DNA from 4 places in the Mesorhizobium bavaricum genome. Region 4 is predicted to be linked to each of the others. Evidence: predicted binding sites of a transcription regulator. Region 4 holds the regulator's gene; each other region holds the start of a gene.

Region 1 (4,690 bases), 1.9 Mb from region 4:
CCTGGATGGTCGCCTTGGTGCCGGCGCCGTCGATGATCGTGGTGGTGTCCTTCTCGATCAGCACGCGCTTGGCGCGGCCGAGCATCTCGATGGTGACGTTCTCGAGCTTGATGCCGAGATCCTCGGAGATCATCTGGCCGGCGGTGAGCACGGCGATGTCTTCCAGCATCGCCTTGCGGCGATCGCCGAAGCCCGGCGCCTTGACGGCCGCGACCTTGAGGCCGCCGCGCAGCTTGTTGACGACCAGCGTGGCCAAGGCCTCGCCTTCGACGTCCTCGGAGATGATCAGCAGCGGCCTGCCGCTCTGCACCACCGCTTCGAGGATCGGCAGCATCGCCTGCAGATTGCCGAGCTTCTTCTCGTGGATGAGCACGTAGGGCTCTTCGAGCTCGACGCGCATCTTGTCAGCGTTGGTGACGAAATAGGGTGAGAGGTAGCCGCGGTCGAACTGCATGCCCTCGACGACGTCGAGTTCGGTCTCCGCGGTCTTGGCTTCCTCGACGGTGATGACGCCGTCATTGCCGACCTTGTCCATCGCCTTGGCGATCATCTCGCCGACGCTGGCATCGCCATTGGCGGCGATGGTGCCGACCTGTGCGATCTCGGCCGACGACTTGACCTTCTTGGCCCGCGCCTTGATTTCCCCAACGACGGCGGTGACCGCCTGGTCGATGCCGCGCTTGAGGTCCATCGGGTTCATGCCGGCGGCGACCAGCTTGGCGCCTTCGCGCAGGATCGAGGCGGCCAGCACCGTGGCGGTGGTGGTGCCGTCACCGGCGAGGTCATTGGTCTTCGAGGCCACTTCGCGCACCATCTGCGCGCCCATGTTCTCGAACTTGTCGGCAAGCTCGATTTCCTTGGCGACGGTGACGCCGTCCTTGGTGATGCGCGGCGCGCCATAAGCCTTGTCGATGATGACGTTGCGGCCCTTGGGGCCGAGCGTGACCTTCACCGCATTGGTGAGGATCTCGACGCCGCGCAGCATGCGGTCGCGAGCATCGGTGGAGAATTTGATTTCCTTGGCAGACATTTTTTTAATCCCGTTCGTGTGGTGGAGTGAACCGCTCGCCGGAGCCTGGCAAAGGCCGGCTCCTCATATGGTCAGGCGGCCTTCTTGGCCTCGACGGCCTTGTCGATGACGCCCATGATGTCGGCTTCCTTCATGATCAGCAGGTCCTCGCCGTCGATCTTGACCTCGGTGCCCGACCATTTGCCGAACAGGATGAAGTCGCCGGCCTTGACGTCGAGTGCGATCAGCGCGCCGCTTTCGTCGCGTGCACCCGGGCCGACGGCGATGACTTCGCCTTCCTGCGGCTTTTCCTTGGCATTGTCGGGGATGATGATGCCGCCCTTGGATTTGGTATCGCCTTCAGCGCGACGAATGACGACGCGGTCGTGGAGTGGCCGAAATTTCATGGGAACTTCTTTCTGGGGCCGGCACAGGCGGCCACGCCCGTCCTATATAGACGCGTTGGCACTCGATAGATAGGAGTGCCAAAAATTATTCGCCGCCGGAATTAAATATTCAAAAGTATTATTTTGGTACCCAGTTTCGTGATATCGCGGACTGGTCAAATAATTCAAAAAATTGAATTTTGCCGATTGAGTGCCTATTTATCGGACAAGTTCGTTTTCACGATTTCAGGCACAAGGGAGATTTCTTCGATGGCCGAAGGCAATCAGACGATCATGGAAAAAGCTGAAGCCCGCTTTGTCGACAAGCAGAAGAAAACGGCGGAGCGCAACAAGGCAACCGCCGAGTACATGTCCGAGGCAAGGGCCAGGGAGATCAAGACGGCAAGGCTGCGGGAGCTGCGGCTGGCCAAGGAAGAGGCCGACCGCGTCGCCGAAGCCCTGAATCCGACGCCCAAGAAGAAGCGCGTGGTCAAGAAGGCCGCCGCGACGGAGGTGAAGACATGAGCCTGACATTCCCCAACCGCAGCCGAAGCTATGACGAAGCCGGCAAGCGCATTCGTTTCGTCGGCCATGACGGCATGTTCCAGATTTCGTTCTCCGTCGCCGCCGATGCCATGGCCAAGATGCAGCCGGGCGCCGCGGCCAATGAGGCCGGCTACCTCGCCACATTCGACACCGAGAGCAGTGCCATCCGCGACGTGGCGTCGAGGGCCTACGACCGCACCCGCAAGAGCATGTATGTGCTGACGGCCGCCGACTTCGGCTGATCAGCCCAATGCATGTCGCTCAAAAGCGTCCCGTCTTCGAGACGACGACATGCATGGAAACGACGATTAAGAGTCCATCTTCTCGACCATCGTGCGTATCTTTTCAGCCTTTTCAAAATGGTCGAGGCGGTGGGTTCTGATCCACCATTCGGCGGCTTCCATCAGCAGGTCGGGGTCGTCGTTCCTGTTGGCGAAAAACGCGTAGAACGACACGCCGACGCCGGGCCCTTTTTCGGAAATCTTGCGGTCGCAGACCTCCAGTATCTTCTGCTTCAGGCTGGCTCGCACGGGAATCCTCTGGTTTGTGGTGCGGCAGGCTCGTGCCGGCGGCAGCCGTCGGGCAGTGCCTGCGGCAGTTCAGGCCTTGCGTTCCGCCCTTTCACGGCGCTTGACGTCGCGGATATTCATCTGCACGACCATGTCCTCGGCCTCGCGCGGGCCCATCCCGACCATCACCTTTTGCCGGATTACAGCAGGCTGGCCGGTGAAGACGTCGACGATGGTCCAGCTCTGGGGCAGTTCCATGCGCAGCGTGTAGCGATTGGCCATGCCGGTCAGCCCTGCATCATGAAAAACACCGCGGCCAGGATCAGCACCGTCCAGGCGATGACCGACAGCTTCAGCACCATGCCGCCATGCTCGGCCAGAAGCTCCCGAAGCCGCGACGCGACGCCTGCCGACGAGGCCGGTGCCGTGACAGTGGCGACAGGCGCCTTGACGCCAAGTTTTCCGAACACGGGCAGCAGCGACGGTTCACGCACGAAAATGACCTCGAATGTCGGGAAGGAGCCGGAGCAAGTTTGCTCGCTTGCCTATCATAGCACCCTTTCGCGAACGCCCTGCATGCCAAATGCAGATGGACGCGACGGATTGCATTGGCAAGAGATGCGCAGGCCCCTTCGGCGAGGCCGTACAACAAGCCGCCGTTGGCCCTCAAGCCGCGGCGCTGCGGCCTTTCGCGGCGGCGTCCAGCTTGAAGATGCGGAACGTGTTGCGCCCTGCCGCCTTGGCGGCGTAGAGCGCGGTGTCGGCCTGCATGAACAGGTCGCACGGCATGGTCGCCTTGGCGAAGGCGATGCCGACCGAGGCGCCGAGCCTGAGCGACTGGCCGCATGCCGTGACCGGCTTTCCCATTGCCTCGATGATGCGGCGCGCCACGCTGGAGACCGCGCCGCGGTCGAGATGCGGTCCAAGCAGCACCGCGAACTCGTCGCCGCCGACGCGCGCCACCAGGTCCGCCTCGCCGCAGCCGTCGGCGAGGCGCTTTGCCGCCTCCTTCAGGCATTCGTCGCCGACGACATGACCGAACGTGTCGTTGACGGCCTTGAAGCCGTCGAGATCGATCAGCAGCAGCGCGCCGAGCGGTCGGCCCTCGTCCGCATGTGCAAGCCGCGCCTGGAAGCGGCCGCGGTTGGCCAGCCCCGTCATGACGTCATATTCGGCCAGATAGCGCATCCGGTCCGACAGGATCTTTTCCTCGGTGATGTCCTGTTTCATGCCGAAGATGCGCACGGGAACGCCGCCCTCGCACTCGACGGTGGCGGTGATGCGGATCCAGCGGCTGCGGCCGGCAAAGGTGGTGATCTCGGCGTCGAGATTGAAGCCGTTGCGCTCGGCAATCGCGCGGCCGCGCAGTCTGTCCAGCGCCTTGCGCGACTCCGCCGGGTAGCACTTGACGATCTCTGAGCGATCGAGGCCGAGCCGCGCGGCAGGTCGAACAAATCATAGACCACGTCGGTCCAGGTAAGCCGCTCGTCGGGCAGGCTGCATTCCCAAACGCCGAGGCGCGCGGCGGCCGAGGCGCGGTCGAAGATCTTGCGGCTGTGGGCCAGCGAAAGCTCCTGCCTGGCGATCAGCGCCGCCTGCGCCGCGAGTTCCGCCTTGAGACGGGCGATGGCGGCGGCTTCACGACGCTCGTCGGAGCGGCTGTCGCGCCCTGCCCGCCTGCCGGGCTGCGAGGCCCGCGCCGGGCTTTCGGACTGTAGGGCGTATCGGACATGTCGAGGCTCTGTTGTCTTGGCGGGAGACCACCTTGGCGGGCAAGCGATTAACACTTCGCTGACGGTGGCCCGGCTTGCCCACGATTACCCGAAAATCCCACCGCACGGACGGCCGCAATTTTTCCCTTGAACAAGCCCCGGATGTAGCCTAGCCTTTGATTTGAGAAAAGGTTTTTCCAACAGTTTTGACTGGGTTGGCCGCAAGGCTGGCCGTCTCTTCGGATTGTAAGAGAAAACCTTTTCCCAGCTAAGGATTCTCGGCGCGATGGCATCGGACGATCAGCCTGTCCAGGTCTTTCCCAAGCCCGTCACATTACGTGACGTGGCGGGCGAGGCCGGCGTCAGCGTCGCCACCGCCTCGAAGGCGCTCAACGATCAAGGGCGGATGACCGCCGAGACGCGCGAGCGCATTCGCGAGACGGCCCGGCGTCTCGGCTTCCGGCCCAACAGCCTGGCGCAGAGCCTGCTCAGGCGGCGCAGCTTCACCGTCGGCCTGCTCACCAACGA
Region 2 (4,690 bases), on a different replicon from region 4:
AGCCTGGCTCGTTGGCCATCGGCGTAATTTTCGGCGGGAAACTGTGTCTTGAACCGAAGAACTGTCAGTTTGCCGTCCTCGACAATATGAACAACCCATCCCCCACTACAACGCTTGACCCGCACGTCATTAGGTTCGCCAGCCACCATTGCTGCCCCTCATTTTCGTTGCCCTTGGGCTGAGACTGGAAGTCGTTCCCGCACATCGGAAAACATAGGACCTTACGTAACGTCAAGCCCCGATTTTGGGATAGCCGATGCCTTGTCGATTTCAGGGTGACGGCGATTCTGGTCCGCAACGTCCGTGAGTGCTCAAATCGATTTAGATGCGCAGATTTTGCATGTTAATTCAGCCTTGTTATCCACAACTAACGTGAATGGGAACGCGTATTCAGTCCGAGTACCTCTGCAAAAAATCTGCCGCTCTGGTGAGGGGAGCGGGCGATCAGGGCGTGTGAGGTGCTGACGTCAAACGCGAGATTCCGGAAGATTGATAAAATCGTTTGTTTCGATGAGATAATCCACCCTGTGGATAGAAATACAGTCCGATGAACGGGCAAGCCTCTGGTGCGGGAGATGATGCTAAAGGAGACATCCCGCATGGCCACTCTACGCAAAAGCTCGGCACGTCTCGGCGCTACCAAATGCTCAGCCCCTCACCTCGCTCTCTACGGTGCGACGAAGCGCGCTGGCAGTTCGCGGAAGGCACAATGGTTACCGATCCGCAGGGTGGATTCATCCTGTGGGTCGAGCCTCCGAACACCATCGATTGGCTCGACTCTTTCAGGGCTGCATCGTCCGGAAAATCGTGATCGCCCACCCTCTTGTCTTGACTAGCCCCAGCCTAGGGCTTATCTCGTCGCATTGTTAGCGCTCGCCCTTGGTGAGTGCTAACCGCAGGCCGGCATAGCCGAGCTTTGTAAGTTATCCGGCGTCGCCGGACGCTTTTCTCACGTTCTCATCGAGGAAGAAAAAATGGCAAAGTCGAAGTTCCGGCCGCTTCATGACCGCGTGGTCGTTCGTCGGGTCGAATCCGAATCCAAGACCGCGGGCGGGATCATCATCCCCGATACGGCTAAGGAAAAGCCGCAGGAAGGCGAGATCATCGCTGTCGGCTCGGGCGCCCGCGACGAAGCTGGCAAGCTCGTCCCGCTGGACGTCAAGGCCGGCGACCGCGTCCTGTTCGGCAAGTGGTCGGGCACCGAAGTCAAGCTCAATGGCGAAGACCTTCTGATCATGAAGGAAGCCGACATCATGGGCATCATCGGCTGACACGCCGCCGCCCTTCATCCACACCATCCAATCTGAATTTCGGGCGAAATGCCCAGGAGTTAAACATGGTTGCCAAAGACGTAAAATTCTCCCGTGATGCCCGCGAACGCATGCTTCACGGCATCAACATCCTCGCCGACGCGGTGAAGGTCACGCTCGGCCCCAAGGGCCGCAACGTCGTCATCGACAAGTCGTTCGGCGCCCCGCGCATCACCAAGGACGGCGTCACCGTCGCCAAGGAAATCGAACTTTCCGACAAGTTCGAGAACATGGGCGCGCAAATGATCCGCGAAGTCGCGTCGAAGACCAACGACATCGCCGGCGACGGCACCACGACCGCGACCGTTCTGGCACAGTCGATCGTCCAGGAAGGCCACAAGGCGGTTGCCGCTGGCATGAACCCGATGGACCTGAAGCGCGGCATCGATCTGGCCGTGACCGACGTCGTCGCGACGCTGATCAAGAACGCCAAGAAGATCAAGACCTCGGAAGAGGTTGCCCAGGTCGGCACGATCGCCGGCAATGGCGACGAGTCGGTCGGCAAGATGATCGCGGAAGCGATGCAGAAGGTCGGCAATGAAGGCGTCATCACGGTCGAGGAAGCCAAGACCGCCGAGACGGAACTGGAAGTCGTCGAAGGCATGCAGTTCGACCGCGGCTATCTCTCGCCCTACTTCGTCACCAACGCCGACAAGATGGTTGCCGATCTCGAGGACGTCTACATCCTCCTGCACGAGAAGAAGCTCTCCAACCTCCAGGCCATGCTGCCGGTTCTCGAAGCCGTCGTGCAGACCTCCAAGCCGCTGCTCATCATCTCGGAAGACGTCGAAGGCGAGGCTCTGGCCACGCTGGTCGTCAACAAGCTGCGTGGCGGCCTGAAGATCGCCGCCGTCAAGGCTCCGGGCTTCGGTGATCGCCGCAAGGCCATGCTGGAAGACATCGCCATCCTGACCGGTGGCCAGGTCATCTCCGAAGACCTCGGCATCAAGCTCGAGAACGTCGGCCTCAACATGCTCGGCCGCGCCAAGAAGGTGTCGATCTCCAAGGAGAACACCACCATCGTCGACGGCGCCGGCAAGAAGGAAGAGATCCAGGGCCGCGTTGCCCAGATCAAGCAGCAGATCGAAGAGACCACGTCGGACTACGACAAGGAGAAGCTGCAGGAACGTCTCGCGAAGCTCGCGGGCGGCGTTGCGGTGATCCGCGTCGGCGGTGCGACGGAAGTCGAAGTCAAGGAAAAGAAGGACCGCGTCGATGACGCCCTCAACGCGACCCGTGCGGCCGTCGAAGAAGGCATCGTTCCCGGCGGCGGCGTTGCCCTGCTGCGCGCTTCGCTTAGCATCAACGCTGTCGGCGCCAACTCCGACCAGACCGCCGGCATCAACATCGTGCGTCGCGCTCTGCAGGCTCCGGCCCGCCAGATCGCCTCGAACGCCGGTGCGGAAGCCTCGATCGTTGCCGGCAAGATCCTTGAGAACAAGGGCGCGACCTTCGGTTTCAACGCCCAGACCGGCGAATATGGCGACATGATCGCCATGGGCATCGTCGATCCGGTCAAGGTCGTGCGCACGGCTCTCCAGGACGCGGCCTCGGTCGCCGGCCTGCTCGTCACCACCGAAGCCATGATCGCGGAGGCTCCGAAGAAGGAGTCGGCTGGCGGCGGCGGCATGCCTGGCGGCATGGGCGGCGGCGGCATGGGCGGCATGGGCGGCATGGACTTCTAATCTAGCCTCTATCAGCTTTCGGATACCGAGAGGGCGGCAGCGACGCCGCCCCCTTTTTTTGGGACGGAGCCGGTCGGAAAAGGTTGGGCTCGCGTGATATTGTAGTGCGCGCGCCTACACGGCCACACTGCATCGTCGCAGTGGAGCTTTCGGGTGGCGAACTGAACAAACATGGCTTTGTGCGCGACTATCAAGACTTAGCAGCGCTCAAGCCACTACATCGATGGCACGTTCGACCATGGCGGTCGGTTTTCGATATGCCTGATACGAGCGGCCGTGGAAGCCGCTCAAAGAATGATACCACAGTGCTGTTGCCAACGTCGGCGATTTCGATGATCGACTCCGCCTATGCCAGCTCTTCACGAGCTCTATCCGCGCGCTTGCCTGTTATGGAGCGAAAGCCTTAGCGCGACTCGTGATTGAGGCTGTCATTGCTATGGGCTAATCAGTCGGGAAGCTGCGCTTGCAATGACGGAGGGCCGGAACGATCTCGTCCGATCATCTGGCACAAGGTGTGCTTATTAGTACATTGCGAAGCTAGTAACTTAACCATGAAGGGGGACGACGGTTTGACCGTGACACAGTCGCTGACGAGACGTCTCAAAAATCCCGAGCTATTTGACGATCTGGCCGGTGTGCCTGGTCGGAAGGCGGAGCAATCCACGAGGCGTTTTTCGGTGTTCAATCCCTCAACGGGCGAGCTGTTGGCTGAGCTTCCAGATATGGATGTCCGGGACGTTTCCAAGGCAATCGATAAGGCTGAAGCTGCGCAGGAACATTGGGCGGCGCTCACCGCGCGCGAGCGCTCCGACATCTTATGGGAATGGCACCAACTGATCCTCGACCACAGCGAGGATCTTGCAGCCATTTTGACGGCTGAAATGGGTAAGCCGCTTGCAGAGGCGAAGTCTGAAATCGCCCATGCCGCAGCCTACCTCCAATGGTATGCCGAGGAGGCCAATCGCATCTATGGCGAGACGATTTCGCCGCCTTCTAACGACAGGCGTATGCTGGTAATCAAACAGCCGATCGGTGTTGTCGGCGCCATTACTCCTTGGAATTTTCCCGCCTCGATGGTGGCTCGCAAGATTTCGCCTGCGCTTGCCGCCGGCTGCGCGATTGTTCTGAAACCCGCGGAGCAAACACCGCTTGTCGCGGGTGCTATGTTCATGCTTGCCCGGATGGCAGGTTTTCCCGATGGCGTTCTAAACTTGATCTACGCATCGGAAGGCGATGCGGTTGGGCGTGAACTTTGCTCGAACCCGAAGGTCCGCAAGATCAGCTTCACTGGGTCGACCGAGGTCGGGCGGCTGCTCATGAGGCAGTGTTCGGACCAGATCAAAAGAACCAGCTTCGAACTTGGTGGTAACGCTCCTTTCATTGTTTTTGATGATGCAGACGTCGACGCTGCCGTCGATGGTGCGCTACAGGCAAAGTTTCGGAATGCCGGCCAAACCTGCGTTTCAGCCAATCGGCTTTACGTACAGTCCAGCGTGTATGATGAATTCTGCGACAAATTCACCAAGCGCGTCAGTGCATTGCGCGTCGGTGACGGTTTCGAGCCAGAAGTTTCGATCGGTCCCCTGATCGATAAGTGCGCGCTTGCAAAGATTGAAGATCATATTCGCGATGCTGTGCGGCAGGGTGGGAAGATCCGTTGCGGTGGCAACCGTATCGGCGAATCGGGAACCTTCT
Region 3 (4,690 bases), 3.3 Mb from region 4:
GCAGGCTTGGCAATCCGTTCGGACATTCTTACGGAAGAAACGGATTTCCGGATGCTTGCCGAAAACAGCGGTGACGTCATCATGCAACTCGGGCCGGACACGAAGGCACGCTACGTTTCACCATCATGCACCCGACTTCTGGGATGGCTGCCGGAGGAAATGGTGGGGCATGGTCCGGAGGCGTTCGTCCCGCCGGAGCATCTTCAAAACATCGCTGCGGCCGCCGCGCTCTTGCTTGCCGGAGCAGATGAAGGCGAGCCGCTTGCGATCGAGATCCGGAGGAAGGATGGGGAAACTGTCTGGGTGGAGAGCAAGGCGCGCATCGTCCGTGATCCGGTAACTGGCGTTCCAGGCGACTTCGTCCTGATCATGAGAGATATAACAGAACGCAAACGGCTCGAAGAACAACTCCGCTCGCTTGCGATGACGGACGGGCTGACCGGTCTGGGCAACCGCCGAGCCTTCGACGAGACCTTGGACAGGGAATGGCGGCGCACCGTTGGCAGCGCTGGACAGATGTCCTTGCTGTTGCTCGATATCGATCGTTTCAAAGGCTTTAACGACAAATACGGTCATCAGGTTGGCGATGATTGTCTTCGTGCCGCCGCTGCCGCCATAAGAGACGTGCTTGATCGTCCTGGGGATCTGGCGTCGCGATACGGCGGGGAAGAACTCGCCGTCATCTTGCCTGATACCGATAGCGATGGAGCGCTTAAAATAGCGGAACAGCTAAGGCTGGCAATCGAAAACCTCGGCCTGCCACATGGCGACAATCCGGAAGGCGGCGGACGCGTCACCGTCAGCATTGGTTCAGCGACCGCACTGTCACGATCGGGCGGGACGATCAGGATGCCGGAAGGCCTGCTTCTTGCCGCTGACACCGCCCTTTACAAGGCCAAGCACAAAGGCCGAAACCGCGTCGAAGTCGCACTGCTGCTCGCATCGGAAGGTCCCGACGCGGCCTGATCAAAGACGCCACAGCCTCGCGTAACGACTCAGCCAGAAGGTCCCGATTTCGTTGACCTGGCCAAGCTGAAAATGCCGTTGGGCCCTTCCCCGCGGGCCACACCAGGCAGGCGCCGCTGGCGGAGATGTTTTGAGCCGGAGGGGACAAGCCACTGGCAGCAAAGATATAGAAAGAGCTTTCTCCTCACGTAAAGGGTCCCGGGTGCTTCCGCGCGCCGATTCCAAATCTTATGCGCTTGGCACGTCCCCTCTTCCGTCTTGACTAGCACCAGCCTGTGGCCTATCTCACCGCCACGTTAGCACTCGCCTCTGCCGAGTGCTAACCGCTCTCCGGCAACGGAGAACCGCTCAACCTCCGTACCAGGGATATCCAAAAAATGGCAAAGTCGAAGTTCCGGCCACTGCATGACCGCGTGGTCGTTCGCCGGGTCGAATCCGAATCCAAGACCGCCGGCGGGATCATCATCCCGGATACGGCGAAGGAAAAGCCGCAGGAAGGCGAGATCATCGCCGTCGGTTCCGGCGCTCGTGACGAAGCCGGCAAGCTGGTCCCGCTGGACGTCAAGAAAGGCGACCGCATCCTGTTCGGCAAGTGGTCCGGCACCGAAGTGAAGCTCAATGGCGAAGACCTTCTGATCATGAAGGAATCCGACATCATGGGCATCATCGGCTGATCGCCGCCAGAACCCGCCCCATCCAATTTTAATCAAGGGCCTAGGCCCAGGAGCTCAAAATGGCTGCTAAAGAAGTAAAATTTTCCCGTGACGCCCGCGAGCGCATGCTGCGCGGCGTCAACATTCTCGCCGACGCGGTGAAGGTCACGCTCGGCCCCAAGGGTCGCAACGTCGTCATCGACAAGTCGTTCGGCGCCCCGCGCATCACCAAGGACGGCGTCACCGTCGCCAAGGAAATCGAGCTTGAAGACAAGTTCGAAAACATGGGCGCGCAGATGGTCCGCGAAGTTGCTTCGAAGACCAACGACATCGCCGGCGACGGCACCACGACCGCGACCGTTCTGGCGCAGTCGATCGTCCAGGAAGGCCACAAGGCGGTTGCCGCCGGCATGAACCCGATGGACCTGAAGCGCGGCATCGACCTCGCCGTTGCCGACGTCGTCGCGACGCTGATCAAGAACGCCAAGAAGATCAAGACCTCGGAAGAAGTAGCCCAGGTCGGCACCATCGCCGGCAATGGCGACTCCTCGGTCGGCTCGATGATCGCGGAAGCGATGCAGAAGGTCGGCAATGAGGGCGTCATCACGGTCGAGGAAGCCAAGACCGCCGAGACCGAACTCGAAGTCGTCGAAGGCATGCAGTTCGACCGCGGCTACCTCTCCCCCTACTTCGTCACCAACGCCGACAAGATGGTTGCGGATCTGGAAGACGCTTACATTCTCCTCCACGAGAAGAAGCTCTCCAACCTGCAGGCCATGCTGCCGATCCTCGAGGCTGTCGTGCAGACCTCGAAGCCGCTGGTCATCATCTCGGAAGACGTCGAAGGCGAGGCTCTGGCCACGCTGGTCGTCAACAAGCTGCGTGGCGGCCTGAAGATCGCCGCCGTCAAGGCGCCGGGCTTCGGTGATCGCCGCAAGGCCATGCTGGAAGACATCGCCATCCTCACCGGTGGCCAGGTCATCTCGGAAGACCTCGGCATCAAGCTCGAGAATGTCGGCCTCAACATGCTCGGCCGCGCCAAGAAGGTGTCGATCTCCAAGGAGAACACCACCATCGTCGACGGCGCCGGCAAGAAGGCCGAGATCCAGGGCCGCGTTGCCCAGATCAAGCAGCAGATCGAAGAGACCACCTCGGACTACGACAAGGAGAAGCTGCAGGAACGTCTGGCCAAGCTGGCCGGCGGCGTTGCCGTGATCCGCGTCGGCGGTGCGACCGAGATCGAAGTCAAGGAAAAGAAGGACCGCGTCGATGACGCCCTCAACGCGACCCGTGCGGCCGTCGAAGAAGGCATCGTTCCCGGCGGCGGCGTCGCTCTGCTGCGCGCCTCGCTGGCCATCAAGGCAACCGGCGCCAACTCCGACCAGACCGCGGGCATCGCCATCGTGCGTCGCGCGCTGCAGGCTCCGGCCCGCCAGATCGCTGCCAACGCCGGTGCGGAAGCATCGATCGTTGCCGGCAAGATCCTTGACAACAAGGACGCGACCTTCGGCTACAACGCCCAGACCGGCGAATATGGCGACATGATCGCCATGGGTATCGTCGATCCGGTCAAGGTCGTTCGCACGGCTCTCCAGGACGCGGCCTCGGTCGCCGGCCTGCTCGTCACCACCGAAGCCATGATCGCCGAAGCTCCGAAGAAGGAAGCGGCTGGCGGCGGCATGCCTGGCGGCATGGGCGGCGGCGGCATGGGTGGCATGGGCGGCATGGGTTTTTAAGGTCCACGCATCTCAACAATCTCGAAAGGGCGGCAGCAATGCCGCCCTTTTCTTTGGCGCAAATCCGGTCTGGAAAAGTTCGGCGCTCGCGAAATTTTGGATCAACGGCCGCTATCGGCATTAGCCGATGTCAAAGGAGTTTCGGAGGAGAAATCCGAAGAGACCATGACGGCAATCGCTGACCCCAATTCGCGCAGGACCGGGCGCAGCCTGCTCGCGCAAATTCACGTCAGGTTCACAAATCCGTTGTGACGATTTCGTACATGAAGGAGGCGGCTTTGCTTTGCGGCCGCCCCCCGAAAAAGGATGGAAAAATGTCCAAGATCACCGGTAAGTCCGAAACGATCGAAAACGTCGAATTCCCTACCGTCGACCCGTCCAAGGTTGCCGAGCAAGTCCGTGCTGTCACCGATCAGAGCGTTGAGCAGTCGAAGGAAATATTTTCCAAATTGAGCTCGGACGCCGAAACGGCTCAAACAGCTTTCGAGTCGACCTTTGAAATGGCCAGGACCACCCGCAACGAGCTCGTCGTGAAGACGATTGCCGCTCTGCAAGCCAATGCCGAAGCCGGATTCACGCACCTCGAAGCGCTGGTTGCCGTGAAGTCGCCATCCGAGTTCTTCGAACTGCAGGCCGCATTCCTGCACAAACAGATCGAAAATTCCGCCGAGCAGGCCAAGGCCCTCCAGGCATTAATGTTGAGAGCTAGCGAGGACGTATCGAAGCCGATCAAGGATGCCTTTGAGAAGGCTTTGAAGGTACGCAAGGCCGCCTGATTTGCCCTTGGGAGTACGGGATGAAAGGTCAGCACCTCGTTGACCGGCCACGCTGGCAAGAACGGCTCGTGGCACAGGGTCTTCCCCGGTCGGTCGGACAGCTTTGTCTGCCCGACCGCGCCGGTTTGACGCCGTAACCTCTGACCGCGACCTCGGAAGCGCGCCGCAGCGTCCGCCCACAACTGCTCACGTTTACCGAGACGCTCCAACGGGAACAAACAGCTTGTCGCCATTGTGGTCGACTTCTACCAGCTCCGGCTTTTGGCTCATGCCCTCCGTAATCCCGCGATGAAAGATGATGGCGTTCATATACGCGAAGGTCATTGCGAGCGCGGCGGTGCGCAACGGGTAGTCGACCAGAGAATGCACAAGTAAGAATGCTACAGAAAGAAACGCTGCCTTCTGAAAAGAGTCCCGGCGAATTCTGGAAAACGCGAACAGAAGAAGGATTAGGTACAAGGCCATCAAAACGGCAGCGAGCACTCCGCCTTCCAAGGCAATTTCAAGATACTCGTTATGGGCATGGTTCACATACGCCCTGAATATCATCCCTTCTTTT
Region 4 (4,690 bases):
GCCGGGGCCGGGAATGGCGGCGGCGATGCCGAGAGCGGCACTGTAGGCGAGGAAGCCGGTAAGGGTCATGGTTGCGGCCTTGCGCGTCAAAAGTCTTGGTCTTTATGCATCTCGTTGTCCCAAAACCGCTGCGTACTTTTGCGCGACATGCATTATGACGGCGCCTTATGACACAAGGTCAACCAGGCGTGAATTCCCTGGAGCCGGATTCGATTGCACCAAGCCGACATGCGCCCAGGCGCATCAGGAGCGGCCGCCATAGGTGACGCGCCAGATTGTGCCGTTGCCATCTTCGGTCACGATCAGCGCGCCATCCCCGGCCACCGCCACGCCGACAGGCCGTCCCCACACCTCGCCGTTGGAGACGACGAAACCGGTGATGAAATCCTCATACTCGCCGGTCGGCTTGCCGTCCTTGAACAGCAACCTCACCACCTTGTAGCCGGTCCTGTTGCCGCGGTTCCATGAACCGTGCAAGGCGACGAAGGCGTCGCCTTTGTATTCGGCCGGAAAGCCGGAACCGGCGGGCAAGTTTTTTCCGTCGTAGAAGGCGATGTTGAGCGGCGCCGAATGCGCCTGCATCAGCACATCGGGAATGGTCGCCTTGCCGGCAAGGTCGGGGCGTTCGCCCTTGTGGCGCGGATCCTCGTTGTTGCCGATATAATACCAGGGCCAGCCATAGAAGGCGCCGTCCTTGACCGCGGTCGCATATTCGGTCGGCACATTGTCGCCGAGCGCATCGCGCTCGTTGACGACGCACCACAGCGCGCCGGTCGCCGGCTGAACGGTCATGCCCGAACAGTTGCGCAGGCCGGTGGCGACGATGCGGCCATTCTTGCCGTCGGGGTCGAAGGCCAGCACATCGGCGCGGCCGTCTTCAGACCCCCAGGCGGCACCCAGCGGCTTCGACTTCGCCCAGGCGTCGAGGCCGCCATCCGGCTCCCTTGTCATGTCCTGCGCGACATTCGAACCCGAGCCGACCGACAGGTAAAGCGTCTTGCCGTCCGGCGAGAAAACGATGTCGCGGGTCCAATGATGACTGGCAGGGATGCTATCGACGATGGTTTCCGGATCACCGGCGGCCTTCAGGTCGCCATCGCGGTAGGCAAAGCGCACGATGCCGTCGCTGTTGGCGACGTAGACCCATTGCGGATCATTGCCCGGCGGATAGAAGGCGATGCCGTAGGGCTGGTTGAGATCGCCAGCAAAGATGCCGTCCTTCGCCAGCTTCGCGCTGCCCTCGGCGAGACGATAGACGCGGATCTGGTTGGCTTGGCTGTCGGCGACGAAGAGATCGCCGTTCGGCGCGATGCGCACGACGCGCGGATTGTTGATACCCGACGCGATCAGCTCGGCCGAAAAGCCCGGCGGCAGCTTCGGCTTCGCGTCAGCTGGCCTTTCGACCAGGCCGGCGCTGTTCGAGGTGGATTTGCTGACGTAAGGCCTTGGCAGGTCCTCCGGCCTGATCAGGCGGCGCACCCCCGGCCTGTCGGCGCGCCAGTCGCCGAAGGCGGCCGCGCCTCTCAGCACCGGCTGCTCCGCCTGCTGGGCGAATGTTATGGCGGTGAGAAACAGTGCCGCGGGAATAGCCAGCCCGGCCGATCGGATCATTCTGTTCTCCAATTCCGGCCACAGAGACCGGTTGCGAAGAGAACAAACGGGCAGTTTCGTCGATCGTTCCGTGGCACACGATGAGTTCAAGTGAAACGGAGGTTGCCAGCCTCAGTTGCCGGCGGCGTAAAAATCGTCGTCGAGGCGTTTTTCCAGTTCGACGAGATCGGCCGGCAGCGGCAGGCCCATGGCGCGCATTTCCCGCAGTTTTTCGCGCAACTGCTCGTGGATTTCGTGCTGGTCTTCCGGCTGGTTGATCATCTCTTCCAGCAACAGGCTGATCCGGGCCTTGAATTCTTCGAGCGCCATCGTCGTCTCCTCGGTTACCCAGCTCAACGCAGCATGCGGGAAATCAGCTGCGCCGTATAGTCGACCATCGGCACGATACGGGCATAGTTGAGCCGGGTCGGGCCGATGACGCCGAGCGCACCGACGACGCGGGCATCCTTGTCGCGATAGGGCGCGACCACCAGCGACGAGCCCGACAGCGAAAACAGCTTGTTTTCCGAACCGATGAAGATGCGCACGCCCGATCCCTGTTCGGCCAGGTCGAGCAGCTGGATCAACCCGTCCTGCGTCTCCATGTCCTCGAACAGGTGGCGCAACAATTCGATGTCGGCCTGGGCGGTAACGTTTTCGAGCAGATTGGCGCGGCCGCGCACGATGAGCCGCGCCGGCAGGCCGCTGTCGGCGCCCGCCCACACCGCCAGCCCTTTTTCGACCAGGTCCTGCGACAGCGTGTCGAGCGCGGCCCTGGTCTCTTCCTTGATGCGGGCAATCTCGATCCGCGCCTCGGCCAGCGTGCGGCCGCGAATATGGGCGTTGAGGAAGTTCGAGGCTTCGTGCAATTGCGAAACGGTGATGCCGGCCGGCAACTCGACGACGCGGTTTTCGACGTCGCCATTCTGCGACACCAGCACCGCCAGCGCCTTGGTCGGCTCGAGCTGGATGAATTCGATATGCTTCAGCGCCACCTCGTTCTTGGCGGCCAGCACCAGGCCGGCGCCGCGCGACATGCCCGACAGCATCTGGCTGGCCTCGGTCAGCATATGCTCCAGTGTCGCGCCTGAGCCGGACGCCCGGACCTGCGCCTCGATGGTGCGCCGCTCCTCGTCGGAAAGGTCGCCGAGTTCCATGAAGGCATCGACGAAGAAGCGCAGGCCGGCCTGCGTCGGCAACCGGCCGGCCGAGATGTGCGGCGCATAGATCAGGCCGAGATGCTCGAGGTCGCTCATCACATTGCGGATGGTGGCGGGCGATAGTGAGGACGGCAGGATGCGCGACAGGCTGCGCGAGCCGACCGGTTCGCCGTCCTTCAGGTAGGAATCGACGATGCGCCGGAAGATGTCGCGCGAACGCATGTCGAGCGACTGAAGCGCGGGCGACAGCAGACTGGGTTCGGCGACTGCCTTGGTCATTCGGCCAAAAACCTCCGGCCCAAGGATATAGACTTCACCACGGCCCGCGCAACCGGTGTCTGAGTCAGATCACCCGCTGTCTGAGTCAGATCATCCGGCCATTTTCCTTTGCGCCACGCGCCCCATGTGGTTACAAGCCGGCCAAGAATCCGAAAAATGACGGGAAAGAGCCTGAATGCGCCCCTCCAAACGCCAATTCGATGAAATGCGCGCCATCTCCTTCGAGCGCGGCGTCTCCAAGCACGCCGAAGGCTCATGCCTGGTGAAGTTCGGCGACACGCATGTCCTGTGCACGGCCAGCCTCGAGGAGAAGGTGCCGGGCTGGATGCGCAATTCCGGCAAAGGCTGGGTCACGGCGGAATACGGCATGCTGCCGCGCTCGACCGGCGAGCGCATGCGCCGCGAAGCCTCCGCCGGCAAGCAGGGTGGCCGCACGCTGGAAATCCAGCGGCTGATCGGCCGCTCCTTGCGCGCCGTAGTCGACCTGCAGGCGCTGGGCGAACAGCAGATCACCGTCGACTGTGACGTTATCCAGGCCGATGGCGGCACCCGCACCGCGTCGATCACCGGCGGCTGGGTGGCGCTGTATGATTGCCTGCGCTGGATGGAAGCCCGCCAGATGGCCAGCGTCGCCAAGGTGCTGAAGGATCATGTCGCGGCGATCTCCTGCGGCATCCATGACGGCCAGCCGGTTATCGACCTCGATTATCTCGAGGATTCCTCTGCCGGCACCGACGCCAATTTCGTCATGACCGGCAAGGGCGGCATCGTCGAGATCCAGGGCACCGCCGAGGGCGAGCCTTTCTCCGAAGAACAGTTCGCAGCCCTGATGGGTCTGGCCAAGAAGGGCATCCAGCGCCTGGTCAGCCTGCAGCAGATGGCGGTGGCTTAGTTTTTTATGCCGAGCTTGAGCGCCCCCCTTTGGCCTGCCGGCCATCTCCGCCTCCAGGGGGGAGATCGGCTTTCGCCAACTGTCGGCGGCGCGATTTGTGCGGAGGCGCTGAAGCTGCCGATCTCCCCATTTGAGGGGGGTCCGAAGGACGGGCCGAGACCGGTGGCTCGGGCCAGGCAAGCCGGCAGGCCAAAGGGGAGCGCTTCGTGACGCCTCCCGCAATCCTGGAATCCGCTCTCTACGTTACAGACTTGCAAGCCGCCGAAAGCTTCTACGCCGACGTGCTTGGACTTCCCCTCCTCGGCAAGGTCGACGGTAGGCATCTTTTTTTCCGCTGCGGGCCTGGCGTGCTGCTCATCTTCAACGCCGAGGCGACGAAAGTGCCGCCCGCAGCCGACGCGAGACTGAAAGTGCCGCCGCATGGCGCGGTCGGCGAGGGTCATCTGTGCTTTGCGGCCAGCGCCGACGAGATCGCGGAGTGGAAAGCGCATCTTGAAGCAAAGAAGATCGCCATCGAAAGCGAATTTGAATGGCCGCAGGGCGGCCGTTCGATCTATATACGCGACCCCTCGGGCAATTCGATCGAATTCGCCGAGCCACGAATCTGGGGCATATGATGCATTCGCCAACCATTCACTCGCTTGACGGAAAAAAGATCGTCGTCGCCAGCCACAATGCCGGCAAGCTGCGCGAATTCGCCGATCTGATGGGGCCGTTCGGCTTCGAAGCGAAGTCGGCCAAGGACTATGGCCTGCCGGAACCGGACGAG

What was found. The regulator HrcA, encoded in region 4, represses chaperone genes, less so after heat shock. The targets are predictions, from matches to a motif close to GTTAGCACTCNCNNNNNGNGAGTGCTAAC.
Region 1: the regulator HrcA is predicted to act here: its motif matches at 1,471-1,499, upstream of AC1RZR_RS14595 (co-chaperone GroES).
Region 2: the regulator HrcA is predicted to act here: its motif matches at 866-894, upstream of groES (co-chaperone GroES).
Region 3: the regulator HrcA is predicted to act here: its motif matches at 1,262-1,290, upstream of groES (co-chaperone GroES).

What each region holds. Positions count from the first base shown of each region.
Region 1 covers NZ_CM165566.1:2,995,073-2,999,762, reverse strand. The annotation lists partial or broken gene groL (chaperonin GroEL) at 1-1,030, opposite strand, end outside; gene AC1RZR_RS14595 (co-chaperone GroES) at 1,102-1,416, opposite strand; gene AC1RZR_RS14590 (hypothetical protein) at 1,666-1,920, shown strand; gene AC1RZR_RS14585 (DUF1488 family protein) at 1,917-2,183, shown strand; gene AC1RZR_RS14580 (DUF6500 family protein) at 2,250-2,471, opposite strand; gene AC1RZR_RS14575 (hypothetical protein) at 2,541-2,732, opposite strand; gene AC1RZR_RS14570 (hypothetical protein) at 2,738-2,944, opposite strand; gene AC1RZR_RS14565 (diguanylate cyclase domain-containing protein) at 3,117-3,680, opposite strand; gene AC1RZR_RS14560 (hypothetical protein) at 3,679-3,852, shown strand; gene AC1RZR_RS14555 (LacI family DNA-binding transcriptional regulator) at 4,449-4,690, shown strand, end outside.
Region 2 covers NZ_JBXAYV010000001.1:487,651-492,340, forward strand. The annotation lists gene groES (co-chaperone GroES) at 975-1,271, shown strand; gene groL (chaperonin GroEL) at 1,337-2,995, shown strand; gene AC1RZR_RS35100 (NAD-dependent succinate-semialdehyde dehydrogenase) at 3,547-4,690, shown strand, end outside.
Region 3 covers NZ_CM165566.1:4,522,968-4,527,657, reverse strand. The annotation lists gene AC1RZR_RS22185 (sensor domain-containing diguanylate cyclase) at 1-966, shown strand, start outside; gene groES (co-chaperone GroES) at 1,344-1,640, shown strand; gene groL (chaperonin GroEL) at 1,700-3,355, shown strand; gene AC1RZR_RS22170 (phasin) at 3,670-4,131, shown strand; gene AC1RZR_RS22165 (O-antigen ligase family protein) at 4,324-4,690, opposite strand, start outside.
Region 4 covers NZ_CM165566.1:1,065,792-1,070,481, reverse strand. The annotation lists gene AC1RZR_RS05090 (LysE family translocator) at 1-69, opposite strand, end outside; gene AC1RZR_RS05085 (PQQ-dependent sugar dehydrogenase) at 244-1,611, opposite strand; gene AC1RZR_RS05080 (hypothetical protein) at 1,723-1,920, opposite strand; gene hrcA (heat-inducible transcriptional repressor HrcA) at 1,944-3,029, opposite strand; gene rph (ribonuclease PH) at 3,205-3,921, shown strand; gene AC1RZR_RS05065 (VOC family protein) at 4,128-4,538, shown strand; gene rdgB (RdgB/HAM1 family non-canonical purine NTP pyrophosphatase) at 4,553-4,690, shown strand, end outside.